DNA from 3 places in the Bradyrhizobium sp. 187 genome. Region 3 is predicted to be linked to each of the others. Evidence: predicted binding sites of a transcription regulator. Region 3 holds the regulator's gene; each other region holds the start of a gene.

The links. Region 3 encodes PhoB, which activates phosphate uptake and scavenging genes when phosphate is short. Its sites were predicted from a motif close to TGTCATNNANCTGTCAT; they were not measured.
Region 1: the regulator PhoB is predicted to act here: its motif matches at 7,344-7,360, upstream of IVB19_RS15970 (RNA degradosome polyphosphate kinase).
Region 2: the regulator PhoB is predicted to act here: its motif matches at 5,479-5,495, upstream of ugpB (sn-glycerol-3-phosphate ABC transporter substrate-binding protein UgpB).

The regions. Positions count from the first base shown of each region.
Region 1 covers NZ_CP064693.1:3,371,649-3,381,519, reverse strand. The annotation lists gene IVB19_RS16015 (GNAT family N-acetyltransferase) at 1-459, opposite strand, end outside; gene IVB19_RS16010 (hypothetical protein) at 446-1,063, opposite strand; gene IVB19_RS16005 (LysR family transcriptional regulator) at 1,135-2,175, shown strand; gene IVB19_RS16000 (autotransporter outer membrane beta-barrel domain-containing protein) at 2,254-3,414, opposite strand; gene IVB19_RS15995 (cold-shock protein) at 3,793-3,999, shown strand; gene purN (phosphoribosylglycinamide formyltransferase) at 4,096-4,749, opposite strand; gene purM (phosphoribosylformylglycinamidine cyclo-ligase) at 4,764-5,837, opposite strand; gene IVB19_RS15980 (CDP-alcohol phosphatidyltransferase family protein) at 5,993-6,535, shown strand; gene IVB19_RS15975 (P-loop NTPase family protein) at 6,628-7,305, shown strand; gene IVB19_RS15970 (RNA degradosome polyphosphate kinase) at 7,434-9,626, shown strand; gene ppx (exopolyphosphatase) at 9,642-9,871, shown strand, end outside.
Region 2 covers NZ_CP064693.1:7,626,293-7,636,163, forward strand. The annotation lists gene cmk ((d)CMP kinase) at 1-439, opposite strand, end outside; gene aroA (3-phosphoshikimate 1-carboxyvinyltransferase) at 436-1,833, opposite strand; gene IVB19_RS36585 (TIGR02300 family protein) at 1,946-2,356, shown strand; tRNA gene IVB19_RS36590 (tRNA-Ala) at 2,423-2,498, shown strand; gene IVB19_RS36595 (GIY-YIG nuclease family protein) at 2,634-2,876, shown strand; gene IVB19_RS36600 (MarR family winged helix-turn-helix transcriptional regulator) at 2,893-3,354, opposite strand; gene IVB19_RS36605 (organic hydroperoxide resistance protein) at 3,510-3,935, shown strand; gene IVB19_RS36610 (CaiB/BaiF CoA transferase family protein) at 4,112-5,329, shown strand; gene ugpB (sn-glycerol-3-phosphate ABC transporter substrate-binding protein UgpB) at 5,550-6,866, shown strand; gene ugpA (sn-glycerol-3-phosphate ABC transporter permease UgpA) at 6,914-7,795, shown strand; gene ugpE (sn-glycerol-3-phosphate ABC transporter permease UgpE) at 7,795-8,643, shown strand; gene IVB19_RS36630 (sn-glycerol-3-phosphate import ATP-binding protein UgpC) at 8,649-9,728, shown strand.
Region 3 covers NZ_CP064693.1:7,235,132-7,245,002, forward strand. The annotation lists gene IVB19_RS34855 (aspartate aminotransferase family protein) at 1-509, opposite strand, end outside; gene IVB19_RS34860 (GcrA family cell cycle regulator) at 965-1,477, shown strand; gene phoB (phosphate regulon transcriptional regulator PhoB) at 1,716-2,423, opposite strand; gene phoU (phosphate signaling complex protein PhoU) at 2,446-3,162, opposite strand; gene pstB (phosphate ABC transporter ATP-binding protein PstB) at 3,173-3,994, opposite strand; gene pstA (phosphate ABC transporter permease PstA) at 3,991-4,836, opposite strand; gene pstC (phosphate ABC transporter permease subunit PstC) at 4,841-5,830, opposite strand; gene pstS (phosphate ABC transporter substrate-binding protein PstS) at 5,929-6,942, opposite strand; gene IVB19_RS34895 (ATP-binding protein) at 7,086-8,384, opposite strand; gene IVB19_RS34900 (putative bifunctional lysylphosphatidylglycerol flippase/synthetase) at 8,418-9,473, opposite strand; gene IVB19_RS40295 (hypothetical protein) at 9,824-9,871, shown strand, end outside.

The DNA.
Region 1 (9,871 bases), 3.9 Mb from region 3:
CATTTCTGTGTAGGAGAAGTCGGAAAATGTGATCTTGCGATTGTGACCAAGCGGCTTGGCGCCGAAATGGGCCCAGAAATCGACCAGCCGGTCCTGCGCCTGGCCGTAGATCTTGCGAAAGCCCTTGCGCTTCACATAGTCGACGCTCGCTTGTACCAGCTTGAACGAGACGCGCGACCGCCGGTATTGGTGCCGCACCGCAAGCCGTTCCACCTTGGCGAAATCGCCGAAGAACCGCACCCGCAGACAGCCCGCAGGCTCGTTGCCGACATAGCCGATGAAATGCGCGGCAACCATGTCGTTGCCGTCGAACTCTTCATCGAACGGGCAATCCTGCTCGGCGAGATAGACGGCTGAGCGGATCGAGGTGACCAGCATGAGATCGGTGAGATCGCGCGCGAGGCGAATGGTGATGGCGCGGGAATCGGGCTTGGCGAGAGGAATCCTAGTACCGTGCATCTGCAAAACTCCTTGCTTGGATGATCGCGCTCGGCATGCGCATCGGCTGCCGATGCCAGGGCCGCTCGTAGCACCAGAGGTCGGGTTGGAAGCTTGGAACAGGCTCGAAGCCTGTCGCTTTCATGATGTCGCGGCCGGCCACGGTTGACGGCTGCGCATAGCAATCCGCGTTGCGAAACCTTAGCTGTCTAAGATGAGCCGCGGCCTTGCCGAGACCGGCGACGCCGCGCCCCGTCGCCGCGATCGCCCAGATGTAGATAGCGGAAACGTCTTCCTTCGCGGACGCGAGATAGCGCGTCTCCGGCGCGGTGAGGCAGATCTCGTCGAGCAGCAACGCATCATGCCCGCGATCGTTGAGAAACAGGAAGGCCATGCCGCCGACAAGGTTGCCCTTCCGGCTGAAAGTCAGGATGCTCTCGGGATCGAAGGCGAAATATTTTGCAAGCTCAGTCGCCCCGATCCGAACGCCCGGCACCAGCCGGTGCGCCAACTGCGAAAGCGCGGCGATTTCGGAAAATTTGGCGCGACGGACGTCGACATCCGGACTGAGCGGCAGCGCGTCGAAATCATGCCTTGCGGCAAACGAGCCCCTTTCCATACTCATGTCGCCCCTCTATCGTTCGCGGCTTTCGTGCCCCGCTATGGCGATGAGCTTAGCGGCTGGGGATCAGGCGTATGCAGCAGTTATTGCACCGGGGTGCTGCGGTGATGCAGCACCGTGAAGAAACCCTGGACATGTCCTGGGACGATTTGAAACTGTTTTTAGCTTGCGCAAAATATAAAAGCTTCCGCAACGCCGCCGAGGAGCTCGGGCTCACCTCCACCACCCTGATGCGCAGGATCGACCGGCTCGAAGAGAGCATCGACTGCAAGCTGTTCCTGCGCGACCAGAGCGGGCTCACGCTCAGCGACGAAGGCAGCGCGATGATCGCCGACGTCGCGCACATGGAGCGTCATGCCTTCAATGTGTTCCGGCGTGCTTCGCGATCGTCGAACGATATGTCAGGCACCGTGCGCGTCGCGGTGACGGAAGGCCCCGGAAATTTCTGGATTCTGCCGCGACTGATCGATTTCCAGAAAACCTATCGCAAGATCACCGTCGACCTGCGCTGCGCGATGGAACAGGCCGACGTCGCGCGGCTCGAATCCGATATCGCGATCCAGCTCGAGCCGCCGACCAATCCCGATCTGATCGTCGCCAAGCTCGGCCGCCTGCACATCTATCCCTTCGTCTCCAAGGAGTACGAAAACCTCTACGGCGTGCCCGCGACCCTGGCCGAGCTGAAGAACCACCGCATCATCAAGCAGAGCGCTCCGCAGGTCGACGACGGCGCCTACGCCCGCGTGCTCGGACTGAAGTCGCTCGAGGGCATCGTCGGGATCAAGACCAACTCCTCGGTCGGCGTGCTCTATGCGGTGGAGCGCGGCGCCGGCATCGGATTCCTGCCGACGGTTTCGATCGCGCTCGGCGCCCCGCTGGTTGCCGTCGATCTCGGCGTCAGCCACCACGCCGATCTCTGGCTCACCTATCATAAGGAGTTCCGCGCCTCCGAGCGCCACAAGATCGTGGTCGATTGGCTGAAGAAAATCTTCGATCCCAAGATCCATCCCTGTTTCCGCGACGAGTTCATCCACCCGAACGCGCTGGCGCCGATGATGACGGCCGCGCGCGCGGCCTTTGGATTGACGGGTTATGTCGCGGCAATGCCGACTTAAAGCTCGAGCATGATGCTTTCGTAAAACCGCTTCGCAGTTTTCCGGATCCTCCTCTGGCCGACGCGGGCAGGCTTCGCTTCACCACCGATATTCGAAGCCGACCGTGCCCTGGTGCGACGTCAGCTCGTTGCGGAACTTGCCGTCGTAGTTGACGTAGAGCCGCGCCGTGTTGGTCAGGCTGAGCGAGGCCGAGGCGCCTGCATCCGTACCGTAGCGGCTCTCGCCGATGCCGGGCACGACGATGCTCTGGGTCCCGAGGCTGACCTGCACCGATCCCAGGTTCTGATAGAAATTGTCGACGAACTTGCCGTAGGCGGACAGGTCCAGGATCTTCTGGTCGAAGATGAAGTAGCGCCCGATCTCGGCTCCGATCATGACGCGCGCGCGCGAGAGCGCCGTCGAGCCGACATTGAGTGGATCGAGGCCGCCAACCTCCTGGAACGCGACGCTGGTGGCGCGGACATATTCCAGTGCGCCCTTGGGCACGATGCGCATCTGGTCCTTGGTCCAGTAATAGCTGATCTCGGTCAGCGCGCCGTCGATTGCGGCGCGATAACCCGCGGTCGCAAGTCCCAGGCCAGTATCCCGGCTGGAGCGGACCTTGCCAAAGCCGTGCACCACCGCGAAGGCCCAGGTCCAGGGGCCCTTGTCGACCGAGCCGCTGAAGCCGAGTTGCGTCAGATCCAGCGTGGCGGACTGAAGTGCGAGCGGCACGTCGATATCGGTGTGGCTCTGGTCGACGGAGAAGCCGAGATTGACACCCGGCGCGAGCCGCGCGCCAAAGCCTGCGACACCGCCAAACGTCTTGCGCTTGTCGCCGACAAAGTCTCCTTGCGCATCCGTCCGGACCGAGATGCCATAACCCTCGAACCAGGTGCGGTAGCGCGGGTCTTCCGTGCTCGCCGACGCGCCGCCGCCGCCGGGATTGGTCCGAAACGCCCGGTTGACGCCGCCAGATGCCTGGTTTCCGAGCCGCTCCAGGAAATTCGAGCCGAGATTGAGCGAGCTGTTGCCGGCCGACTGGTCGTAATTGGTCGCGGTCGGCATCGGAATTGGCATCGGAATCGGCGTCGGTGACGGCGTGGGTGTCGGGGTCGGCGTGGGCGTGGGACTCTGCGCAAAGCCTGATGTCGTCGACAGTACCATGATGAGAGCAAACGCCACGGCAGCCGCGATCCAGCGGACGCGGTTCAGCCTGATCGCCTGCCGTGTCTCTGAGGGCTGCGAAATGCAGCACATGGCGACAAGTCCTGAAGCAAAGGGCGGCGCGCAAAAAAGCAACAGGAGCGGCGCACGCGTGCCGCGATTTGTTCCGAACTGTTACTGAGGGTCAACCGGCTGGCGCGTCCCGGCAAAGGCATTGCTTCCGATTGTGGTTCCGCGGCCACAGGTCGCAAATTGCGGACGGGCACTCGGGTCGAAGTCTTGAAATTCGCGCGCGGCTTGCTAACGGGCGATTTTCATGTTGCAATATCGGACACAATCGGAATTGGCCGCTCGACTGTGCGTTTCGCGACATTGAGACTCAAGACTCGAACAGACTACCGGAAGCCCGTTTGTGGCGTGGCACGCGAAAAGCGGCCGCGTCGTTTTTGTATCTAGCGGAGGAGACTGAGGATGCCGCAAAAGGGCACCGTCAAATGGTTCAACCCGACCAAGGGCTATGGGTTCATCAAGCCGAACGGCAGTGACAAGGACGTCTTCGTCCACATCTCCGCCGTCGAGCGCGCCGGACTCTCGACCCTCAATGAAAATCAGGTGGTTGAATACGATCTCGTGGAGAACCGCGGCAAGGCATCCGCGGAGAACCTCAAGGTTTCCTGATTTCTCTCGCGGTCTGCGCAAGAGATCATGACGTTGCCCCCGGCTCTGCCGGGGGTTTTTGTTTGGAATGAGAAGTATTCCGAGTGCGACGGCGCTTCACCGCACCAACGGCGAAACCAGAAAATTCTCCGACGGCCCGCTGCCCGCGGTCTTGCACACATCGCCCTCGATCTGGACCTTGCCGGTCGCGAGCAGGCTCAGTGCTGCGGGATAGATGCGGTGCTCGACTTCAAGGATACGCTCCGACAGCGTGTCCGCCGTGTCGTGGTCGCTGACGGGAACCGCGCCCTGCATCACGATTGGGCCGGCGTCGGTCTCGGGGATCACGAAGTGCACCGTCGCGCCGGACAGCTTGACGCCGGCGCGCAAGGCCTGGCCGTGCGGGTCGAGACCGGGGAAGGACGGCAGCAGCGAGGGATGAATGTTGAGCATCCGCCCGTACCACGCCTTGGTGAATTCGGCCGTGAACAGGCGCATGAAGCCGCCGAGGCAAATCAGCTCGATGCCGTGCTGATCGAGTGCTGCTTGCAGCACCTTCTCGAAGCCGGCGCGGTCCTTGCCGAACGGCTTGCTTTCGATCACCAGCGTCTTCACGCCGCTCGCTTTGGCCCTTTCCAGCCCCAGCGCATCGGCCTTGTTCGAGATGACGAGCGAAATCTCCGCCGGAAAATCCGGCGCGGCCGCGCCCTTGATCAGCGCAGCCATGTTGGAGCCACGGCCGGAAATCAGGATGGCGACGCGGCGTTTCATTACAGCGCCGGTCATTACAGCGCCAGGTCGAGATGGCCGTTATAGACGACGCGGTGCTCGCCCTCGGCCAGGATCACGCTACCGAGCTGTGCCACGGTCTCACCGGCGTCAGTGAAGATCTCCACGACCTCTTCGACCTTGTCCGGCTCGACAATCGCGATCATGCCGATCCCACAATTGAAGGTCCGCAGCATTTCGAGCTCGGCGATGCCGGCCTGCGCGGCCAGCCATTTGAACACCGGCAGCACTGGCAGGCGCGCCAGATCGATACCGACGCCGAGATGCTTCGGCAGCACGCGCGGAATGTTGTCGGTAAAGCCGCCGCCGGTGATGTGGGCAAGCCCCTTCACCGCGCCGGTCTCGCGGATCGCGCGCAGGCAGGATTTGACGTAGAGACGCGTCGGCGTCAGCAACGCGCCGCCCAGCGTCATGACGGGCGCAAACGGCGCCTGCGCCCCGAAGCCGAGGCCGGATTGTTCCACGATCTTGCGCACCAGCGAGAAACCGTTGGAGTGCACGCCCGACGAAGCGAGCCCGATCACGGCATCGCCGGCGGCGATGTCCTTGCGCGGCAAGAGCGTGCCCCGCTCCGCGGCGCCGACGGCAAAGCCGCCGAGGTCGTAGTCGCCGTCTTTGTAGAGGCCGGGCATCTCGGCCGTCTCGCCACCGATCAGGGCGCAGCCGGATTCGCGGCAGCCTTCGGCGACACCGGCGACGATCGACGCGGTCGCCTCCGGATCGAGCTTCCCGCAGGCAAAATAGTCGAGGAAGAACAGCGGCTCGGCGCCCTGCACCACGAGGTCGTTGACACTCATGGCGACGAGGTCGATGCCGATCCCGCCATGCAGGCCGGTCTCGATCGCGATCTTGACCTTGGTGCCGACGCCATCGGTCGCGGCCACCAGGATGGGATCCTTGAAACCGGCCGCCTTGAGATCGAACAGGCCGCCGAATCCGCCGATTTCGGCGTCGGCGCCGGGCCGTGCGGTGGCGCGCACCATCGGCTTGATCAGGTCGACCAAGCGGTTGCCCGCATCGATATCGACGCCTGAATCGGCGTAAGTGAGGCCGTTTTTGCGGTCGGTCATGCCCGATTTCCAGTGGGTTTGCGGCTGGTTACGTCGAATTCCGGGGACGCGCAATGGCTCGCATGGCGCGCCGCCGTATACTATGTAGAGATATCAACCGGTTCAGCCTCCAAAGGGCCGAATTCGAGGTCAGGCCGGGTGCCGGGAAGCGCCGTGTGAGTATACCGAACATCATTACTTTGGGCCGCATCATGCTGGTCCCGATCATCGTCTGGGCCATCGTGTCGAGCCAAATGGAGGTGGCGTTCGCCGTATTCCTGATCGCCGGTATCAGCGACGCGGTCGACGGCTTCCTTGCCAAGCGCTTCAACATGACGAGCGAGCTCGGCGCCTTGCTCGACCCGCTCGCCGACAAGGCGCTGCTGGTCTCGATCTACATGGCGCTCGGCATCTGGGGCGCGATTCCGCGCTGGATCGTCATCCTGGTGGTCTCGCGCGACATCATGATCGTCGCCGCCGTGATCATATCGTGGCTGTTCGACCGACCTGTGGAGATGAAGCCCTCAAAGGTATCCAAGCTCAACACTGTGGCCCAAGTGGCGTTCGCGGCGCTGGTGCTGGCCGCCCTCGCCTTCGGCTTCAAACCCGGTCCTTATGATATAATCCTGATGGGCCTCGTCACGGTCTTCACGCTCTCCTCCGTGTCGCTCTATCTTGTCGAATGGTTGCGGCACATGAGCACGATCGAGGCCAAGTGAGTTGGGAGCGGCCCCGTAAAAGGCCAACTCCCGCTCGATTAGGTCGCATCTCGTCAAACGAAGCCGGCACGCCGGCACGGAGCAAAGCAAGCGTGCCAAGCCGCGTTCATCCCCGACAGTTGGCGTTTTCGCTTCCGCATGCGGAGAGCCTGAGCCGGGACAATTTCCTCGAAGGCCCCGTCAACGCCGCCGGTCTTGCCCTCATCGACGCCTGGCCGGAATGGCCGAACCGAATCATGTGGCTGGCCGGCCCGGAAGGAAGCGGCAAGAGCCATCTCGCCGCGATCTGGGCCGAGGCTTCAGGCGCCCGCTCGACCACGGCCAATGGGCTGACCGCCGAGGCCGTCCCGGCTGCGCTCGCCACCGGCGCGCTGGTGGTCGAGGATCCCAAAGCCAGGGAATTCGACGAGCGCGCCCTGTTCCATCTGATGAATCTGGCCCGCGAGGACGGCGCCTACGTCCTCTTCACCGGACGCGAGGTGCCCGCGTCTCTCGAGATCGAGCTCGCCGACCTGCGCTCGCGGCTCCGCGCCGTCCCCGTTGTCTCGCTGCTGCCGCCCGACGACCAGCTCTTCCGCGGCCTGATCGTCAAGTTCTGCGCCGACCGCCAGCTCGCGGTGGACGAGAGCGTGGTCAGCTACCTCGCCACTCGCCTGGAGCGGTCCTCGGCCGCCGCCCGACGGGCTGTGGACCTGCTGGACAGCGAGGCCTTGCGCCTCGGCCGCCCCGTCACCCGGGCCCTGGCGGCCGAGCTGCTCCGGGATGTCTGACCAAGGCGGGTTGACGCGGCCGGGCGGCGGAACATCAATGTCATCGAAACGTCATCGCTCTAACACATGCTCCCGCGGGTTTTGCGCGTAAGTCGCAAATTGGGGCGAACTGGATGGACCGACTTCTGATGGATTCTGCGCAAGCTGTTGAAGTTAAAGAAAAAGCCCCGGAAGCCGAAGGCCCGCCGGCGATCGCATCGAGCCCCGAGCGGTTCATCAATCGCGAGCTTTCCTGGCTGCACTTCAACCGCCGCGTCCTGGAGGAATCGGTCAATCCCAGCCACCCCATGCTGGAGAGGGTGCGATTCCTGTCGATTTCAGCGAATAACCTCGACGAGTTCTTCATGGTCCGCGTCGCCGGCATCAAGGCCCAGGTGCGCGAGGGTATTGCTGAGCGCAGCCCCGACGGTCTGACCCCGTCCGAGCAGCTCGCGCTCATCAACCGGACCGTCTCGCAGCTTGCCTCCGACCAGCAGGCAATCTGGCGCGACCTGCGCGGCACGCTCGCCGACGAGGGTATCGTGCTGGTCGAGGGCAAGGAGGTCACCAAGGCGGAACGAACCTGGGTCGAGGACTACTTCCTCAGCAACGTGTTCCCGCTGCTGACGCCGCTCGCGATCGACCCGGCCCACCCCTTCCCGTTCATTCCGAGCCTCGGCTTCACCATCGCGCTCCAGCTCACGCGCGCCGCCGACGGCAAGCAGATGAACGCGCTGATCCGCATGCCCGGCAAGATCGACCGCTTCATCCGTCTGCCGGCTGACGGCAAGGTCGTCCGGCTGATCTCGCTGGAGCAGGCCACCGCGCTGTTCATCAACCGCCTGTTCCCCGGCTACAATCTTCACGGCCAGGGCGCCTTCCGCGTCCTCCGCGACTCCGAACTCGAAATCGAGGAAGAGGCCGAGGATCTCGTCCGCCTGTTCGAGACCGCGCTGAAGCGCCGCCGCCGCGGTTCGGTGATCCGACTCGAGATCGACGCCAAGATGCCGGAGCAGCTGCGCAGTTTCGTGCAGCACGCGCTGTCGACCGCCGACGACGAGGTGTTCCTGGTCGATGGCGTGCTCGCCATGAACGAGCTCTCGCAGCTCACCCGCCTTGACCGGCCCGATCTCGAATTCACCCCTTACGTGCCGCGCCATCCCGAGCGCGTGCGCGAGCAAGGCGGCGACATCTTCGCTGCGATCCGGCAGAAGGACCTCGTCGTCCATCACCCCTACGAATCCTTCGACGTCGTGGTGCAGTTTCTCCAGCAGGCGACGCGCGACCCCGACGTCGTCGCCATCAAGCAGACGCTCTACCGCACCTCCAGCAACTCGCCGATCGTGCGCGCGCTCGTGGAAGCCGCCGAAGCCGGCAAATCCGTCACCGCGCTGATCGAGCTGAAGGCCCGCTTCGACGAGGAGGCCAACATCCGCTGGGCGCGCGACCTCGAACGCGCCGGCGTGCAGGTCGTCTACGGCTTCCTCGAACTGAAGACCCACGCGAAACTCTCGATGGTGGTGCGGCGCGAGGGCGGCAGCCTCACGACCTACGTCCACACCGGCACCGGCAATTACCACCCGGTGACCGCGCGCATCTACACCGACCTCTCCTACTTCACCTCGGAGCCGACCATCGGCCGCGACGCCGCGCGCGTGTTCAACTTCATCACCGGCTACGCTGCGCCGAGCGATCTGGAAAAGATGGCGGTGTCTCCGCTGACCTTGCGCAAGCGCATCATCGAGCACATCCAGGGCGAGACCGCGCATGCGCGGCACGGCCGGCCTGCTGCGATCTGGATGAAAATGAACGCGCTGGTCGACCCCGACATCATCGACGCGCTCTACGAGGCCTCACAGGCCGGCGTGCAGGTCGAACTCGTGGTGCGCGGTATCTGCTGCCTGCGTCCCGGCATTCCCGGCTTGTCGGAGAACATCCGCGTCAAGTCGATCATCGGACGATTCCTCGAACACGGCCGAATTTACTGCTTCGGCATGGGCCAGGGCCTGCCGAGCGCGAAAGCGGCTGTGTATATCTCCTCAGCCGACATGATGCCGCGCAACCTCGACCGCCGCGTCGAGGTGCTGTGTCCGCTGCAGAATCCCACGGTGCATCAGCAGGTTCTCGAACAGATCATGGTCGCGAATCTCAAGGACAATGAACAGAGCTGGCAATTGTTGCCGGACGGGTCCTCAACGCGTATGAAGACCGCGAAGGGCGAGGAGCCTTTCAACGTCCACAACTACTTCATGACAAATCCGAGTCTGTCTGGCCGTGGTAAGTCGCTCAAGGAATCCTCGCCGCGCCGCCTCACGCGCCGTAATGAACGTCATCAATCCTGATCCGGGATCGTCGACGTGAAGCGGCCGCGCAAGCGCGGCTCGAGCGTCGCGGTCATCGACATCGGCTCCAACTCGGTCCGTCTCGTCGTCTACGAGGGACTGACGCGGAGCCTCATTCCCATCTTCAACGAGAAGACGCTGTGCGGCCTCGGGCGCGAAGTGCAGAGCACGGGACTGCTTGCGCCCGACGCCGTCGACAAGGCGCTGACCTCGCTCAAGCGCTTCCATGCGCTGTGCCGGGTCAT
Region 2 (9,871 bases), 390 kb from region 3:
GCGCCTTGGCCTCCATGGTCCGGCGGCGGGCACGGACCTTGGGGTCGGCGACGACGAAGATCTTCACGTCGGCATGGGGGCAGATCACGGTTCCAATATCGCGCCCATCGAGCACGGCGCCGGGCGGATCGGCGGCGAATTGCCGCTGAAAGTTGATGAGGGCCTCGCGCACCTTGGGGATCGCCGAGACGATCGAGGCGCCCTCGCCGGCCTTCTGGGTCTTCAGGGCGGGATTGCCGAACTTTTCGGGATCGAGTTCCAGCGCCGCAGCGACCGCCGCCGCCTCGTCCCGGAGATCATGACCGGACTGCATCAGGGAATAGGCCACCGCGCGATAGATTACGCCGGTATCAAGGTGACGGTAGCCGTAATGGTGGGCAAGGCGCTTGCCGAGGGTGCCCTTGCCCGACGCCGCGGGCCCGTCGATGGCAATGATCATGAAAAATCGGCCCCAAGCGAACGCATCATCGGGATGAAATCCGGAAAACTGGTGGCGATGAAGGCGGTGTCATCGACGGTTACCGGCTGATCGGAGGCGCAGCCCATCACCAGCGCGGACATCGCGATGCGATGATCCATGTGGGTGGCCACCACGCCGCCGCCGGGAACGTGGCCGCGGCCTTCGACGATCAAATCGTCGCCGCAGACCTCGACCTTGACACCGTTGACGCGGAGCATGGCGGCGGTGGCCTCCAAACGGTCGGATTCCTTCACGCGCAGCTCCTGGAGGCCGCGCATGATGGTCGTGCCCTCGGCAAAGGCGGCCGCCACCGCCAGCACCAGATATTCGTCGATCATCGACGGTGCACGCTCCGGCGGCACCTCGACACCGCGCAATTTCGAGGCGCGTACCCGCAGCTTTGCCATCGGCTCGCCAGCGTCGCCACGAACTTCGCTTTCCTCGATCGAGGCACCCATTTCGCGCAGCGTGGTGAAAAGACCGGTGCGCAGCGGATTGGTCATGACGTCGGACAGGACGATTTCGGAGCCTTCGACGATCAGCGCAGCAACGATAGGGAACGCCGCCGACGAGGGATCGGCGGGCACGACGACATTGGCGCCATGCAGCTCCGGCTGCCCCACGAGCGTGATACGGCGGCCGTGCTGACCTTCTTGCACTGAGGTGATCTCGGCGCCGAAATGCTTGAGCATCAGTTCGGTGTGGTCGCGACTGGCCTCGGTCTCGATGACGGTCGTGGCGCCCGGCGCGGCCAGGCCCGCGAGCAGCACGGCGGATTTGATCTGGGCCGAGGCCACAGGCGTCTTGTAGGTGATCGGCAGCGGATCGCGCGCACCCTGGACGGTCAGCGGCAGACGGCCGCCCGCGCCGCCGGAGACGACCTTCGCGCCCATCTTTTCCAGGGGATCCAGGATCCGGCGCATGGGCCGGCTGCGCAGTGAGGCATCGCCGTCGAAAACCGCGGAGATCGGACAGCCGGCGACGGCGCCCATGACGAGCCGGCAGCCGGTGCCGGAGTTGCCGAAATCCAGCGGCGCTTTGGGCTCCGCGAAGCCTGCGACACCCACGCCGTTCACCTTCCAGGCGAAATCTCCGGTACGCTCGACCCCGGCGCCGAGCGCCTGCATGGATTTGGCGGTGTTAAGGACGTCCTCGCCCTCCAGGAGGCCCGAAATCCGCGTCTCTCCGACCGCGAGCGCGCCGAGGATGAGGGCACGGTGGGAGATCGACTTGTCTCCGGGCACCCTTACTTTCCCGGTCAGGGGACCGCTGGCGCGCGACTGGAGCGGCGTCGGCTTGTCGGAATCGGTCAAGTTTGTGTCCTTGGGTAGGCCCGAAACGTCCCTGTGGGACTCGCGGGGCAGGTACCACATGGTCTCCCCGCCGTCACGGGCATGTCGTTCTCCCGCAATGCGCTATTGACAGCGGGCCGCCAACTAGCCAAGTGAAGCACCGCTTTTCAGACATTTCCAGGATTCCTCTGCCGTGGCCAAGTCCGAACTCGGAACTAAACGTATTTGCCCGACCACGGGCAAAAAGTTCTATGACCTCAACAAGAATCCGGTGATCTCGCCCTATACCGGTGAAGTCGTGCCGATCGCGCCCATCGCGCCGGCTCGCGCACCCCGCGGTGCCGAAGCCCGTCACGCAGCCGCTGCCGCCGACGCCACGCCAGAGCCGGCGGAGGTCGAGGAGGTCTCGCTCGAGGAGGCCGATGCCGAGGAGAACACCGGCAAGGTCAAGGCCGTCGTGCCCGAATCCGAGGACGACATCGAAGTCGATGAAACTATCGAGGACGATGACGACGATGATTCGACCTTTATCGCCGACGACGAAGAAGGCGATGAGGACGTCACCGACATCATTGGTGATGTCGGCGGTGACGAAGAGACTTGAGATAATTCCAGAACTGTGGTTCTGGGTCTTTCCCGACGCGTCGCCCAAGGCGCGTCGGACGGTTAAGGGGCCATAGCTCAGCTGGGAGAGCGCTTGCATGGCATGCAAGAGGTCGGCGGTTCGATCCCGCCTGGCTCCACCACGCTTCGCCCTTCGGGCTACGCGTGGCGCAGCCGCGCGGAGCTCGAAGGGCGAAGCGTGGTGTCCGGCGAAGCCCGAAGGGCGAAGACGGACTGGTGAGACTCCCACGCAGCGGCTGCCCGGGCGATAATCGTCAATGTGGTACGTCTACATCCTCCGCAGCATCGAATTTCCCGAGCAGGAATACGTTGGGGCTACGGAAGATCTGAAGCGCCGGTTTCCAGAGCACAATGCTGGCAAATCCACCCACACTGCCAAGTTCAAGCCTTGGAAGCTGATCTGGTACTGCGCCTTCCCTGACAAGCACAAAGCGCTCGCTTTTGAAGCCTACCTGAAGTCTCACTCCGGCCGAGCCTTCACAAAGAAGCGGCTGTCCTAAGAGCGCACCTCTAACCCTACTCCCCGATCACCGCATTCAACCGATCGCGCAACGCCACAATCTCGTCCTTCATCGCGACAAGCTCCGAGACCGAGCAGTCCGATGCCGCCAGAATCGATTGCGGCACGGCCCGCGCCTTGTCCTTCAAGGCCTGGCCCTGCGGCGTCAACGCGATCAGCACCTGACGCTCGTCCTCGCTCGAGCGCGTGCGCTTGACGAGGTGGGCCGCCTCGAGCCGCTTGAGCAGCGGTGTCAGCGTGCCCGAATCCAGGTGCAGCTTTTCGCCGATGCTCTTGACCGGCACGTCGTCGCGCTCCCACAGCACCAGCATCACCAGATATTGCGGATAGGTCAGGCCGAGCCGGTCCAGCAGCGGCTTGTAGACGCGGTTGAACGCATGCGCGGCGGAATAGACCGCGAAGCAGATCTGGTTGTCGAGGCGCAGCGGCGCGTCCGCTGCCGAATGTTTCCGGGGCATCGAGAATCTCACAGGACTTGCTCCATTCTGGGGCCGGCCGTCGCTACATTCAATTGCGAACAATTAAATGTGAGACGCTATAATTTCAATTGCGCGCAATCTAATTGCCTGCGATAAAGATGGCGCCCCCACCCCGAAAACACAGGGAGACAAAAATGTCAGTGAACGTCCTCTACAAGACCAGCGCAAAGGCCACCGGCGGCCGCGACGGCCATGCCGCGACCCTCGACGGCGCGCTCGACGTCAAGCTCACCACGCCGAAGGAGCTCGGCGGCGGAGGCGGCGCCGGCAACAATCCCGAGCAGCTGTTTGCTGCGGGCTATGCCGCCTGCTTCATCGGCGCGATGAAGTTCGTGTCCTCGCAGGGCGGCCCCAAGGTTCCGGCCGACGCCTCCGTGACCTCGACCGTCGGCATCGGCCCGCGCGCGGCCGGCGGCTTCGGTCTCGACATCGACCTTGCCGTCTCGCTGCCGGGCCTCGCCCGCGCGGAAGCCGAGGCGCTGGTCGAGAAGGCGCACCAGGTGTGCCCGTATTCCAACGCGACGCGCGGCAATGTCGACGTCCGTCTGACGGTCGTCTGATCGGTTAGCTGAAGCGGCTGGCCCGAGATACCCCTCGGGCCGGCCGCCTCCCTTGATTTGCCATCCCGCGGGATTGCGGCGAGCGGCCTGCATGACGCCCTACGCGCGAAGCCATTGCCGGCTCGGACGAACCTCGTTAGGCCTGTGATCAATACCGACACAGGGGACGCGAAGGCATGACTGAAGCCGCCAGTTCTGGAGCTGCCATGGGTGCAATGAGCGGCCTGCGCGTCATCGATCTGACGCGCGTGCTCGGCGGCCCCTATTGCACCCAGATCCTCGCCGACCATGGCGCCGACGTGATCAAGGTCGAGCCGCCCGCAGGCGACGAGGTACGCGACTGGGGCCCTCCCTTCCACGAGGAAGACGCGGCCTATTTCATCGGCATCAACCGCAACAAGCGCTCGATCGGCCTCGACCTCGCCTCCGAGGGCGGCCGGACCGTGCTGCTCAAGATGCTGGAGAGCGCCGACGTCCTGATCGAGAACTTCAAGCCGGGCACGCTGGAGAAATGGGGCATCGGCAACGAGGTGTTACGCGAGAAATTTCCGCGCCTCGTGCATTGCCGGATCTGCGGCTTCGGCGCCGACGGCCCGCGCGGCGGCAATCCCGGCTATGACGCCATCATCCAGGCCATGACCGGCATGATCGCGGCGACCGGCTCGCCCGAGAGCGGACCGATGCGGATCGGCGTGCCGCTGGTCGACATCGGCACCGGCCTCTATGCGGCGATCGGCATCTTGATGGCGCTGTCGGAGCGGCAGCGCTCGGGCCAGGGCCAGTTCCTGGAGACCACGCTGTACGAGACCGGTCTCGCCATCATGCATCCGCACACCGCGAATTATTTCATGCATGGCAAGCCGCCGTCGCTCACCGGCAACGAGCATCCCAACCTCGTGCCCTATGCGATCTTCCCGACCAAGACCGACGACATCTTCATCGGCGTCGGCAATGACGGCACCTTCCGCAAGCTCGCCAAGGAGATCGGCAAGCCCGAGCTCGGCACCGATCCGCGCTTTGCGCGCAACAAGGATCGCATCGGCAATCGCGAGGCGCTGCGGGCCGAGCTTGCCGCCGTGTTCAGCCAGCACGAGGCCGAGCCGCTGTGCAATCGCCTGCTCGCCGCGGGCCTGCCCGCCGGCCCCGTGCAGAAGATCGACCAGGCATTGACCAACCCGCACACGATCGCGCGCGGCGATATTATCGAGAAGGATTGGTACAAGGGCGTGGCGTCGCCGATCCGGCTCGACCGCAGCAAGCCGAGCCTGCGGCGCCTGCCGCCGAAATTCAGCGAGCACGCCGCCGAGGTCCTGGGCGAATTCGGCTACTCCAGGTCCGAGATCGACGCGATGGTCGAGCAGGGCACTGTCTGCGGCCCCGAGCGCAAGCGCTAGCGCCCTCGCCTTCCACATCCCACGGCAATGCCGCAGTGCGGTGCGGGCGCTCTGTGCACCGCGAACGGAGGACGCTGCGCGCGCGGCATTCGCCTATTTGACGGCTTCCCTTTTCCAGCGCTTGCCGCTTTCGTTTCGGCCGCTTACACAGTCATGTGAACGTCATATGGCGCTGCTAGCGCAAGCGATCATTTTTGACGGCCCAAGGGAGGTTTACTTGATGGCTCTTCGACATTTTGGAGCGGCTGCCGCTATTGCACTCACGGTTGGACTATCGGCCTCGCCGGCCTTGGCCGTGACCGAAATCCAGTGGTGGCACGCGATGACCGGCGCCAACAACGACGTCATCGTCAAGCTCGCCACCGACTTCAACGCGTCGCAGAGCGACTACAAGGTGATCCCGACCTACAAGGGCAACTATCCCGATACGATGAACGCCGGCATCGCGGCGTTCCGCGCCGGCAACGCCCCGCACATCATGCAGGTGTTCGAAGTCGGCACCGCGACCATGATGGCCGCGACCGGCGCCGTGAAGCCCGTCTACAAGCTGATGGCCGACGCCGGCGAGAAGTTCGACCCCAAGATCTACCTGCCCGCCATCACCGGTTATTATTCGACGTCGAAGGGCGAGATGCTGTCCTTCCCTTTCAACTCGTCCTCGACCGTGATGTGGGTGAACCTCGACGAGCTGAAGAAGGCGAACGTAGAGATCCCGAAGACCTGGCCCGAAACGTTCGAGGCCGCCAAGAAGCTGAAGGCTGCCGGTCATGACACCTGCGGCTTCTCGGGCTCCTGGATCACGTGGGTCAATCTCGAGCAGCTCTCGGCGTGGCACAACGTGCCGCTCGCCAGCAAGGCCAACGGCCTCGACGGCTTCGACACCGTGCTCGAGTTCAACGGACCGCTTCAGGTCAAGCATCTCGAAACCCTGGTCGAGCTGCAGAAGACCAAGACCTATGACTACGCCGGCCGCACCAACACCGGCGAAGGCCGCTTCACTTCGGGCGAGTGCCCGATCTACCTGACCTCGTCGGCCTTCTTCGGCAACGTCAAGGCGCAGGCCAAGTTCAACTTCACCGCCGTGCCGATGCCGTATTATCCCGACGTCAAGGGCGCACCGCAGAACTCGATCATCGGCGGCGCTTCGCTGTGGGTGATGGGCGGCAAGTCGGCCGAGGAATACAAGGGCGTCGCGAAATTCCTGACCTTCCTCTCCGACACCGATCGCCAGGTCTACATCCACAAGGCCTCCGGCTACCTGCCGATCACCAAGGCGGCCTACGCCAAGGCGAAGGAAGAAGGCTTCTACAAGGATCAGCCCTATCTCGAGACCCCGCTGCTCGAGCTGACCAACAAGGAGCCGACCGAGAATTCGCGCGGTCTGCGCCTCGGCAACATGGTGCAGCTGCGTGACGTCTGGTCGGAAGAGATTGAGCAAGCGCTGGCCGGCAAGAAGAGCGCCAAGCAGGCGCTCGATGCCGCCGTCGAGCGCGGCAACACGATGCTGCGGCAGTTCGAAAAGACCGCCGTCAAGTGAGGCAATGAGCGGCAGGCCGCGACCCGGCCTGCCGCTCTGCTGGCATCATGCAAAAGCAAGCCATCTTCCAGTCAAGACTGTTACCGTACGCGCTGGTTGCGCCGCAGCTCGCGATCGTCCTGATTTTCTTCTATTGGCCGGCCCTGCAGGCGGTGATCCAGTCCTTCCTGCTCCAGGATGCGTTCGGTCTGTCGACCACCTTTGTCTGGTTCGAGAATTACGTCGAGCTGTTCAAGGACGCAGCCTATTTCGAGGCGATCGTCCGGACCTTCTTGTTCTCGTTCGCCATCGCCGTCTCGTCGCTGTCCTTTGCGCTGCTGCTCGCCGTGATGGCGGACAAGCCGCTGCGTGGCTCGATGCTCTACCGCACGCTCCTGATCTGGCCCTATGCGGTGGCACCGCCCGTGGTCGGCGTGCTCTGGATCTTCATGCTGCATCCCTCGCTCGGCGTGCTCTCGCGCTATCTGCGCAATATGGGCGTCGACTGGAATCCGCTGCTCGACGGCGACCAGGCCGCGGCGCTGATCATCCTCGCCGCCGCGTGGAAGCAGATCTCCTATAATTTCCTGTTCTTCCTCGCCGGCCTGCAAGCGATCCCAAAGAGCGTGTTCGAGGCCGCCGCGATCGACGGCGCCCGTCCGATGCGGCGGTTCTGGACCGTGACCTTCCCGTTGCTGTCGCCGACCATCTTCTTCCTGCTGGTGGTCAACATCGTCTACGCCTTCTTCGACACGTTCGGCATCATCGACACGATGACCCGCGGCGGCCCCGGAACGTCGACGGTCACGCTGGTCTACAAGGTCTATTCCGACGGCCTGCTCGGCGGCAATCTCGGCAGCTCGGCGGCGCAGTCGGTGATCCTGATGGTCATGGTCATCGTGCTCACCGGAATCCAGTTCCGGTTCGTCGAACGCAAGGTGACCTACTGATGGTCGAGGAAGAGGGCTTCCGGCGCAACATCGCCCACATCATCCTCTGGATCGGGATCGCGGTCGTCGCCTTCCCCGTCTACATCGCGTTCGTCGCCTCGACCCAGGACAACGCGCTGATCGCCAACGGGCAAATGTCGCTGCTGCCGGGCGGCCATTTCTTCGAGGTCTACTACCAGACCATTTTCGTCGGCACGAGCGGATCGACCCGCGAGCCCGTCGGCAACATGATGCTGAACTCGCTGGTGATGGCGCTGCTGATCGCGGTCGGCAAGATCGCGATCTCGATCATCTCGGCCTACGCGATCGTCTATTTCCGCTTTCCCTTCCGGATGCCGATCTTCTGGATCATCTTCATCACGCTGATGCTGCCGGTCGAGGTGCGCATCTATCCGACCTACAAGATCGTCGCCGATCTGCACATGCTCGACAGCTATGCGGGCCTGTCACTGCCGCTGATCGCCTCCGCCACCGCGACGCTGCTGTTTCGCCAGTTCTTCATGACGGTGCCGGACGAGCTGCTGGAGGCCTCGCGCATCGACGGCGCCGGTCCCCTGCGCTTCTTCTGGGATACGCTGCTGCCGCTGTCGCGCACCAACATGGCGGCGCTGTTCGTGATCCTCTTCATCCTCGGCTGGAATCAATATCTCTGGCCGCTGCTGATCACCACCCGCGACGACATGCAGACCATCCAGGTCGGCATCCGCAAGATGATCACCACCACCGACGCGCTGACCGAATGGCCGATCGTGATGGCGACGGCCGTGCTCGCGATGCTGCCGCCGGTGTTCGTCGTCGTCGTGATGCAGAAACTGTTCGTGCGCGGACTCGTGGAGACGGAAAAGTAAATCCCATGGCTAACGTCACCCTGCGCAACGTCCGCAAAACCTATCCCGGCGGCTTCGAGGCCATCAAGGGCGTCAACGTCGATGTCGGCGACGGCCAGTTCTGCGTGCTGGTCGGGCCCTCCGGCTGCGGCAAGTCGACATTGCTGCGCATGGTCGCAGGCCTCGAAACCGTCACCGGCGGCGAGATCGACATCGGCGGCCGCATCGTCAACCAGATCGAGCCCGCCGACCGCGACATCGCGATGGTGTTCCAGAACTACGCGCTCTATCCGCATATGAGCGTCTTCAACAACATGGCTTACGGCCTGCGCAACCGCGGCATGAAGGAGGCCGAGGTCAAGACCCGCGTCGACGAAGCCGCCCGCGTGCTCGAGCTCACCTCGATGCTGGAGCGCAAGCCGCGCCAGCTCTCCGGCGGCCAGCGCCAGCGCGTCGCCATGGGCCGCGCCATCGTGCGCCAGCCGAAGGTGTTTCTGTTCGACGAGCCGCTCTCCAATCTTGACGCCAAACTCCGCATCGCGATGCGGGTCGAGATCCGCAAATTGCAGCGCCGGCTCAACACCACGTCGATCTACGTCACCCACGACCAGCTCGAGGCGATGACGCTCGCCGACATTCTCGTGGTGATGAATGGCGGCCAGGTCGAGCAGGTCGGCAATCCCTTGGCGATCTACGAGAAGCCGGCGACGACTTTCGTCGCCTCCTTCATCGGCGCGCCACCGATGAATCTGATGTCGATTCGCGCCGACGAGATCAAGTCGCAGCTCGGCAGCACCGACGCCGGCATCCTCGGCATTCGCCCGGAGGATTTCGTCATCACCGACCAGAGCCCGGCCGGCGGCGTCGCCCTTCCGCTCACCGTGGAAGCGATCGAGCGCGTCGGCGCTGAAACCTTCGTTTACGGCACGCGGGCTCAGGACGAGCAGCGCATCGCCGCCAACCCCGGCGAACTGCCGCCCGGCGAGGTCATCGTCCGCATTCCCGGCTCAGAGGCGCCTCCGATCGGCGAGAAGATCCGCGTCGCAGCAATGCGCCAAAAGCTGCATCTGTTCAGCGGCGATGGGCGGACGCGGATCGAGGCCTGATCGGGTTCCGCTGGGCCGTCGATTAAAAAACGCGAAAACAACCCCATGCACAGTAGAAGGGGGTTTGTTTTTGTTGAGAAAAATCACACCGCAATTTCGTCGGGCCGGCTTGTGGCAGGCGTTTCGCGCCATGGCGACAAGTC
Region 3 (9,871 bases):
GCATCGAGATCGCCATGCGCAACCTGGTCGAAGCCCTCCATCGGAGGGCCGAAACCTTCGAGATATTTTGCCGATCCCGTTGCGGCCAGCGTCGCCAGCGTGCGGCCATGGAAGGCGCCTTCGAAGGTGATCATGCGATAGCGGTCGGGATGACCCTTTGCGGCGTGATAACGGCGCACGACCTTGATCACGCATTCCAGCGCTTCGGCGCCGGAATTGCAGAAGAACACGAAATCCGCGAAACTTTCATTGCACAGGCGCGCGGCGAGCTTTTCGCCGTCCGGGCTCTGGAACAGATTCGACATGTGCCAGAGCTTGGTGGCCTGCTCCTGCAACGCCGCGACCAGCGCCGGATGGGCATGGCCGAGCGCATTCACCGCCACCCCGGAGGTGAAATCGAGATAGCGCTCGCCATTGGTCGCGATCAGCCAGCAGCCTTCGCCACGCTCGAAACCAAGGTCGGACCTGGCGAAAACGGGGAGCAAATGCGGCGCTGCGCTGTTAGTCATGATGGTCACTTGAATGTTGCGGACGGAGTGAGCGTGCATTGCGCAACGCACCATCGACCGGCCCGGAAAACGAAACGTGCCGCCTCTTGAGGGCGGCACGTGCGACTATCTTAGGCCTGGTGAAACGGGTGTCAATGCCGCCCGGAAAGCCTCGCGAAACGCTGAATCCGTAGTCTTGCGGTGCCGATTTTGCGGGATTTGGCCACGGAACATGTGGAAGCGAGTCGGCGGACTCTTGCGCGGGAGTCACGCCATATTGTAGCGTTTGGATTGTCAGATACGACATCTCGTGCAGTGGTTCTGATCTTTAAGTCCTTATGTACCGGCGTAAACGTTCGGGCGTTCAAGACGCGCCCGGCGAGCCTTAAGGGATTCTGGCGGCACGGGTTTTTGAAGGCTTAGGCATTCGCTGCGAGGCCCCAGGATGGCTGGCGCGCAGCGAGGGAAAGGGTGCAATGACGGTTTTGACCTGGTCCGATGATCGCGTCGAGCAGCTGAAAAAGCTCTGGGAGGCCGGACTTTCGGCCAGCCAGATCGCGGCGGAGCTCGGCAATGTGACCCGCAATGCCGTGATCGGCAAAGTGCACAGGCTCGGCCTTTCGGGCCGCGCCAAGAGCCCATCATCGGCAGCGCCGCGGCCGCGCAAGGCGCGCCCCGCGCAGCACATGATGCGGGTGAGCCGCCCGATCTCGCGCGGCAACACCGCGCTGGCGCAGGCCTTCGAGGTCGAGGCTGAGCCGGATCCGGTCACCTACGACAACGTGGTGCCGATGAGCCAGCGGCTGTCGCTGCTGGAATTGAACGAGGCGACCTGCCACTGGCCGGTCGGCGATCCCTCGAGCCCGGACTTCTTCTTCTGCGGTGGAAGGGCGCTGTCCGGACTGCCCTATTGCGCCCAGCACTCGCGCGTTGCGTACCAGCCCGCGTCGGATCGGCGCCGCGCACCGGTAAAGCCGGGTCCCCGTTAGTCGTCACGCGAAGACAGTTCAACAATTTCAGTGTCGTCCCGGCCTAGTGCGCAATTGCGCACGGGGGGCCGGGACCCATACTCCGAGCACGCAATAATCGTGCGGAAGGGGTCACTCCGAGTCTTCGCCAAACCACGTTCGGTGGTTATGGGTCCCGGATCAGCGCTCGCTTCGCTCGCTTGTCCGGGACGACGGCTGAGAATGCAGGGACAGCTCGCCAACAAACAAGCCTGCAACCCTACACCTGCTCCGCCTTCGCGAAGCGATCATCCAGCGCGTAGCCGGCGCCGCGGACGGTGCGGATCGGGTCCTGCTCGCGGCCGAGATTGAGCAGCTTGCGCAGGCGGCCGATATGCACGTCGACGGTGCGCTCGTCGATATAGATGTCGCGGCCCCAGACGCTGTCGAGCAGCTGCTCGCGCGAGAACACCCGTCCCGGATGCTCCAGGAAGAACTCCAGCAGGCGATATTCGGTCGGACCGAGATCGATCGGCCGGCCCGAGCGCGCCACGCGGCGCTTGTCACGGTCGAGCTCGATGTCGCCAAAAGCAAGGACGGTGGCGAGGCGCTCCGGGCTCGCGCGCCGCAGCAGGCCTTTCACGCGCGCCAGCAGCTCCGGCACCGAGAACGGCTTGACGATGTAATCGTCGGCGCCGGTCGCAAGACCCCGCACCCGCTCGCTCTCCTCGCCGCGCGCGGTGAGCATGATGATCGGGAGCTGCTTGGTCTCGGGACGGGTGCGAAGCCGCCGGCACAATTCGATGCCTGACAGGCCCGGCAGCATCCAGTCGAGCACGATCAGATCGGGGATGTGCTCCTTGAGGCGGGTGTCGGCGTCGTCGCCGCGCATCACCGTCTCGACGTCATAGCCGTCGCCTTCGAGGTTGTAGCGGAGAAGCTCGGTCAGGGCTTCCTCGTCCTCAACCACCATAATGCGTGCGCCCATCGGGTCGTCGCTCCTTAAGTCTTCAGGTGTTCGGTACCGTGTTGGCAAAGGTCGTCATGTCGCCCTTCGGCCGCTTGTCGGTGATCGCCTGGCCCTCGATCATGTAGAACACGGTCTCGGCGATATTGGTGGCGTGGTCGCCGATCCGCTCGATGTTCTTGGCGCAGAACATCAGATGGATGCAGAACGAGATATTGCGCGGATCCTCCATCATGTAGGTGAGGAGTTCGCGGAACAGCGAGGTGCAGATGGCGTCGACTTCCTCGTCGCCCTTCCACACCGCCATCGCCGCCGGCAAATCATGCGCGGCATAGGCGTCCAGCACCGACTTGACCTGCTGCTGCACGAGGTCGGTCATGTGCTCGAGGCCGCGGAACAGCTTGAGCGGATGGAAGTCCGTCTCCAGCGCCGCGACGCGCTTGCCCATGTTCTTGGCGAGGTCGCCGATGCGCTCGAGATCGGTCGCGACGCGCATGGCGCCGACGATCTCGCGCAGATCGACCGCCATCGGCTGGCGGCGGGCGATGGTGAGCACCGCACGCTCCTCGATGCGCTTCTGCAGCGCGTCGAGCTCGGTGTCGATGGCGACGACGCGCTGGCCGAGCGGGACGTCGCGGCGGATCAGCGCGTCGACGGACTCGACGATCATGCGCTCGGCGATGCCGCCCATCTCGGCGACCAGGCGAGTGAGTTCCTGGAGGTCGGTGTCGAAAGCCTTTGCGGTATGTTCAGAACCCATGTCGCGTCTCCTAGCCGAACCGGCCGGTGATGTAATCCTGCGTGCGCCGATCTGACGGCGACGTGAAGATCTTGCTGGTGTCGTCGAACTCTATCAGCTCGCCGAGATACATGAAGGCGGTCTTGTCGGAGACGCGCGCCGCCTGTTGCATGTTGTGGGTGACGATAGCGATCGTGTAATCCTCGGACAGCTCCTGGATCAGCTCCTCGACCTTGGCGGTCGAGATCGGGTCGAGCGCCGAACAGGGTTCGTCGAACAGGATCACCTCGGGCCGCACCGCGACGGTGCGGGCGATGCAGAGGCGCTGCTGCTGGCCGCCGGAGAGCGACAGGCCGGAGGCGTTGAGCTTGTCCTTGACCTCGTTCCACAGCGCGCCGCCGCGCAGCGCCTTCTCGACGCGGCCGTCCATCTCGGACTTCGAGATCTTCTCATAGAGACGGATGCCGAACGCGATGTTCTCGTAGATCGTCATCGGGAACGGCGTCGGCTTCTGGAACACCATGCCGACGCGGGCGCGCAGCAAATTGAGGTCCAGCCTGGGGTCGAGAATGTTGGTCTGATCGAGCATGAGCTGACCGGTGGCGCGCTGGCCGGGATAGAGGTCGTACATCCGGTTGAAGATGCGCAGCAGGGTCGACTTGCCGCAGCCCGACGGACCGATGAACGCCGTAACGCGGTTGGCGCCGAGCGTCAGGTTGATGTTCTTCAGCGCATGGTGCTCGCCGTAATAGAAGTCCAGGTTACGCACGGTCACCTTGGGGGGCGCCTCGGGCAGCACCGCCGCGTGCGGCAGTCCACCGGACGCGCTCATCGACACGGAAAGATCACTCATTTTGCGGTCCTCTCGGCGCCAAGGATGCGCGCGAAAATATTAAGGGCAAGAACGGTCAGGGTGATGAGCAGCGCCCCGCTCCAGGCCAACTGCTTCCAATAGGCATAGGGGCTCTGCACGAAGTTGTTGATGGTCACAGGCAGGTTCGCCATCGTCTTGTTCAGGCCGAGGCTGAAGAACTGGTTCGATAGCGCGGTGAACAGCAGCGGCGCGGTTTCACCGGCGACGCGAGCGGTCGCGAGCAGCACGCCGGTGATGAGACCCGATCGGGCAGCACGATAAGCGATCCGCTTGATCACCAGCGAACGCGGCAGGCCGAGCGCCGAGGCCGCCTCGCGCAACGCGTTCGGCACCAGCAGCAGCATGTCCTCGGTCGTGCGCAGCACCACCGGGATCACGATGACCGCGAGGGCGAGCGAGCCTGCGATCGCCGAGAAGCCGCGCATCGGCACCACCACGGCGCCGTAGATGAACAGGCCGATGATGATCGAGGGCGCCGAGAGCAGGATGTCGTTGATGAAGCGGATCACCGAGGTCAGCCGGTCATTGCGGCCGTATTCGGCGAGATAGGTGCCGGCGAACATACCGAGCGGCGCGCCGATGCCGACGCCGATCACGGTCATGATCAGCGAGCCGACGATGGCGTTGAGCAGACCGCCCTCGTTCGATCCCGGTGGCGGCGTGTTCTCGGTGAACAGCTGGACATTGAGTCCCGCCAGCCCGTTGTAGAGCAGCGTGATCAGGATCAGCGCGAGCCAGGTGACGCCGAAGGCGGTTGCGGCGATGCAGAGCCCGCGGACGACGATGTCCTTGCGGCGTCGGCGTGAATAGATCGGATTCATGGCGCTAATTCCCCGCCTTCTTTTCCAGCCGCATCAGCATCAGCCGCGCCGCTGCGAGCACGAAGAAGGTCAGAACGAACAGCAGGAGGCCGAGCAGGATCAGGCCGGATTGGTGCAGGCCGTCGCTCTCGGCGAACTCGGATGCGATCGCCGCCGAGATCGTGGTGCCCGGCGCAAAGATCGATGACGAGATCCGGAACGAGTTGCCGATGATGAAGGTCACCGCCATGGTCTCGCCGAGCGCGCGGCCCAGCGCCAGCATGATGCCGCCGATGACGCCGACCCGGGTGTAGGGGATCACCACGCTGCGGACGACTTCCCATGTGGTGCAGCCGACGCCGTAGGCGGCTTCCTTCAGGACCGGAGGCACCGTCTTGAACACGTCGACCGAGATCGAGGTGATGAAGGGCAGCACCATGATGGCAAGGATCAGCGCGGCATTGAACAGGCTGAGATAGGACGGGGGACCTGCGAAGATCGCGCCCAGCACGGGAACGCCGTCGAAGATCTTGATCATGAAGGGCTGGAACGTGTTGGCCAGGAACGGACCCAACACGAAGAAGCCCCACATGCCGTAGATGATCGAGGGAATACCGGCGAGCAGCTCGATTGCCATGCCGATCGGGCGGCGCAGCCATTGCGGGCAGAGCTCGGTGAGGAAGATCGCAATGCCGAGACCCACGGGAATGGCGATCAGCATCGCGATGAAGGAGGTGACGAGCGTGCCGTACATCGGCCCGAGCGCGCCGAGCACCGGCGGATCTGCGGAGGGCGCCCAGCGCTGCGTCCACAGGAAGGAGACGCCGTATTCTTTCATCGCCGGGAAAGCGCCGACGATCAGCGAAATGATGATGCCGCCGAGGATCAGAAGCACCGAGATCGCGGAGAGCCGCGTAATCCAGTAGAAGGTAACGTCGCCGAGCTTGAACGCGCTCAAGGCCTTGGCGCGGTCATACGGTCCGGCGTCGTCGATTACATCGCTCTGAACGGCCATCTCTGCCACGCCGATCCCCTGTACCAAATAGTATACGTTTTTTGTTGGTCCGTGCCCCGGATGCAGCGCAGCGCATCCGGGGCACGAGCGTCGCGAACCTAGCTCTTGATGTCGGCAGCCCAGGTCTTCTCGATCAGCTGAACGACCGGATCCGGCATCGGGATGTAGTCGAGCTCTTCAGCCGCCTTGCCGCCGCTCTTGAAGGCCCAGCGGAAGAACTTGATGGCTTCCTGCGAGGCCGCCTTGTCGGTGGCGTCCTTGTGCATGAGGATGAAGGTCGCCGCCGTGATCGGCCAGGATTTCTCGCCGGGCTGGTCGGTCAGGATGACGTAGTAGCCGGGAGCCTTGGCCCAGTCGGCGTTGGAGGCGGCCGCCTGGAAGGCTTCGACGGTGGGCTGCACAGGCTTGCCGGCCTTGTTGATGAGACCGGTGTAGGTCAGCTTGTTCTGCTTGGCATAGGCGTACTCGACATAGCCAATCGAGTTCTTGGTCTGGCTGATGTTGCCGGACACGCCTTCATTGCCCTTGGCGCCGACGCCGACCGGCCACTCGACCGCGGTACCCTCACCGACCTTGCTCTTCCAATCCGCGCTGGCCTTGGCGAGGTAGTTGGTGAAGTTGAAGGTGGTGCCCGAACCGTCCGAACGGCGGACCACGGTGATGGCCTCCGAGGGCAGCTTCACGTTCGGGTTGAGCTTCTTGATCGCGGCGTCGTCCCATTTGGTGATCTTGCCGAGATAGATGCTGGCCAGCGTCTCGCCGTCGAACACCAGTTCACCGGGCTTCACGCCCTCGATGTTGACGACGGGCACGATGGCACCCATCACCATCGGCCACTGGACGAGGCCGTCCTTCTCGAGCTGCTCGGCCTTGAGCGGCGCATCGCTGGCGCCGAAGGTCACGGTCTTGGCCTGGATCTGCTTAATGCCGCCGCCGGAGCCGATCGACTGGTAGTTCAGACCGTTGCCGGTCTCCTTCTTGTAGGCGTCGGCCCATTTGGAATAGATCGGGAACGGGAACGTCGCGCCGGCTCCGGTGATGTCGGCAGCAAAGGCCGCCGTCGTCGATGCGGCGACAATGCCAGCAGCGACGAGTGTTTTGAGGAAATTCATGCTGGTCTCCATACAGGGGAGCGAAGCGCCATCCGCGCCCGATCGCGCTCCCCGTGCCGCCCCTTTAGGAGCGGACAGCTGAGCTTTTACGAAGGTTTGGTGACAGTCGGATGACAGTGTTAAGCAGCTGAAATCGCTGGAATTTAGCTCAGAGCCGCAGGCTTGCCCTGGGGAAAACAGGCGGTGAAAGTGGCGCCCTGTTTGGGCACGCTTTCGATCAAAAGCCGGCCGCGATGACGGTTAAGAATATGTTTCACCAGCGACAATCCCAGGCCGGTGCCGCCCTGCGAGCGGCTGTCGCCGACATCGACCCGGTAGAAGCGCTCGGTCAGCCGCGGCAGGTGCTCCGGCGCGATGCCGGGGCCGAAATCCCGGACCAGCACCCGGATTTCCTGAGTTCCATCAGGGGCCGCGCCTGATATCAGCGACACGATAATGCGTCCACCGGAGGCGCCGTATTTGAGCGCGTTCTCGATCAAATTCTCGAACAGGCGGAGCAACTCCTCGCGGTCCCCCGCGATCAGCACCGGGGTCTCGGGCAGCTGGGTCTCGACCTCGACCTGGCGTTCCCGCGCCAGCGGCTCGAGCCCATCGGCGACCTGCAAGATGATCGGCAGCAGGTCGACCAGGGTGTCGGGCCGCACATGGGCCGACAGCTCCACCCGCGACAGCGACAAGAGATCGTCGATCAGGCGCGCCATCCGGGTGGCTTGGTTGTGCATGATGCCGAGGAAGCGCTCGCGCGCCTTGGGATCGTCCTTGGCCTGGCCCTGGAGCGTGTCGATGAAGCCGGACAGCGCGGCCAGCGGCGTGCGCAGCTCGTGGCTGGCATTGGCGACGAAATCGGCCCGCATTTCCTCGACCCGGCGCAGCGGCGTCTGGTCGTGAAAGGTCATCAGCATGCATTTGTCGGCGCCGCCAAAGGTGGTCGGCACCGGCACCGGCGTGATGGTCAGCTCCATCCAGCGATCGACCGGGACATGGTCGAGATAGGTCGCGCGCCGCGGCTCGGTGGTCGCGATCGACTCGCGCAGCGCCGTGATGATCTCGGGCGAGCGCAGCGCGAACTGGGCGAGCTCATTCCGGCGCAGTGCCGGCGCGAGCTGGGCGGCTGCGGCGTTGAGATGGATGACGCGGCCGGCGCGGTCGAGCAGCACCGCGGGATCGGGCATGCCGGCGACCACTGCGGCGACCGCCGCGCTCTCGACCGGGTTGACGCGGCGGGTCTCTTCGCGCGAGGCGGCGGTATCGTGCAGGCGCCACGGGATCAGCGCTGCGGCCGCGATGCAGAGGAACACCGCAATCGCATGCAGCGCCGATAATTCCCCCAGCGAGACCACCACGGATAGGGCGAGCGCGGCGGCGATCAGGATGACGGTCGAGTGCCGCAGCCGGTCGGACCAGGGCGGGGAGGAGGGAGAAGTTGGGGCGTCGATCGCCATCGGGGTGGGCTTCTCCAAAAGGCCTTGCGCCGGTCAGGCGCCGCTGTCGCTGCGCTTTCTCACGTAAGCGGCTTCAGGCGCGGGGCCGGGGTCGAGCTTGAGCGCAGCCTGCTGCAGGCGCTTCGATCGTGCGCCGATGATAACTTCGCGAAACGTCAGCAAGATTACAGATATGACAAAAGGGGACAGATAATAGAGGACGCGGAACAGCAGCATCCCGCCCAGCAGCTCCTCGCGGTCCATCTGCCAGAGCCCGACCAGCATCGCCGCGTCGAACACGCCAAGGCCTCCGGGCGAATGGCTGGCAAAGCCGAGCAGCGTGGCCGAGACGAAGATCACCGCGACCACCACGAAACCGAGATTGGGCTCGTCAGGGACCAGCACGTACATCGCGAGCGCGCAGAAGCCGAGATCGATGATGCCGATCGCGATCTGGAGCAGCGTCAGCGGGCCGCCCGGCAGCATCACGGTCCAGGGCCCGCGGCCGACCATGCGCGGCTGGGTCCAGACCCAGACCACGTAAGCGACCAGTCCGACGATGATCATCATCGCCAGCATCCGGTTCAGCCAGGGCGGAAGCATGTCGATCGAGGCCGCGGCTTCCGGATGATAGGAGATGCCGAGGCCCAGCACCGCGGCATTGCCGAGCCAGAAGGTCAGGCCGGCGAGGAAGCAGATCTTTGCGACGTCGATCGCGTTCAGGCCATAGGCGGAATAGATGCGGTAGCGCACCGCGCCGCCGGTGAAGACGCTGGCGCCGACATTGTGGCCGATCGAATAGCTGGTGAAGGCAGCGAGCGCGTTAATCCGATAGGGCACGTGGGGATGGCCGATCGCGCGCACGGCGAACAGGTCGTAGAAGGTCAGCGTGAAATAGCCCGCAGCGACGAACAGCGCCGCCATCGCGATCTGGCTCGGCTCGGTGCTCTTGATCGCTTCGAGGACTTCGTTGACATCGATGCCGCGCAGCATGTGGTAGAGCACATAGCAAGCGATGCCGATGACCGCGACGCTGATCACAACTCCAAGCTTATGCAGGATTTGCTTCTGGCGCAGAAACGACATCGCCCTGCGTATGGCTTCCAGCATCTAAACCTCGAACAACGCTTCAGCGGCCAGGGTGGCCGGCGAACAGGCGGACGACACGCAGGCACCCGACGAATCCTCGCCGGCGGCTCCGGCATCGCGCATGCCCCCTGCCCCTCCACTAGCGCGTTTTGGGGCGGAGTGGAATTCGACAATTCGAACAAAAAGTCGTGGCTTCAAGGTTTTAGGCAGGTTGCGGGCTCCTGATGCACGGTTTGGCGCTTTCGGCGGCAAGCCTGACGCGAATCTCCATGGCCATCCTGGCGCAGACGCCATGAAGTTTTGATGATTTCGGCCGTACAATGTTCCGTCACGGCTTAAGTCGAAATCAATCTATGGGCGGGATTTCGCTGTTGAAAGAGGGTCGCGCCGCGCGCGGCCGCTGCGGCGCGCACGATTAC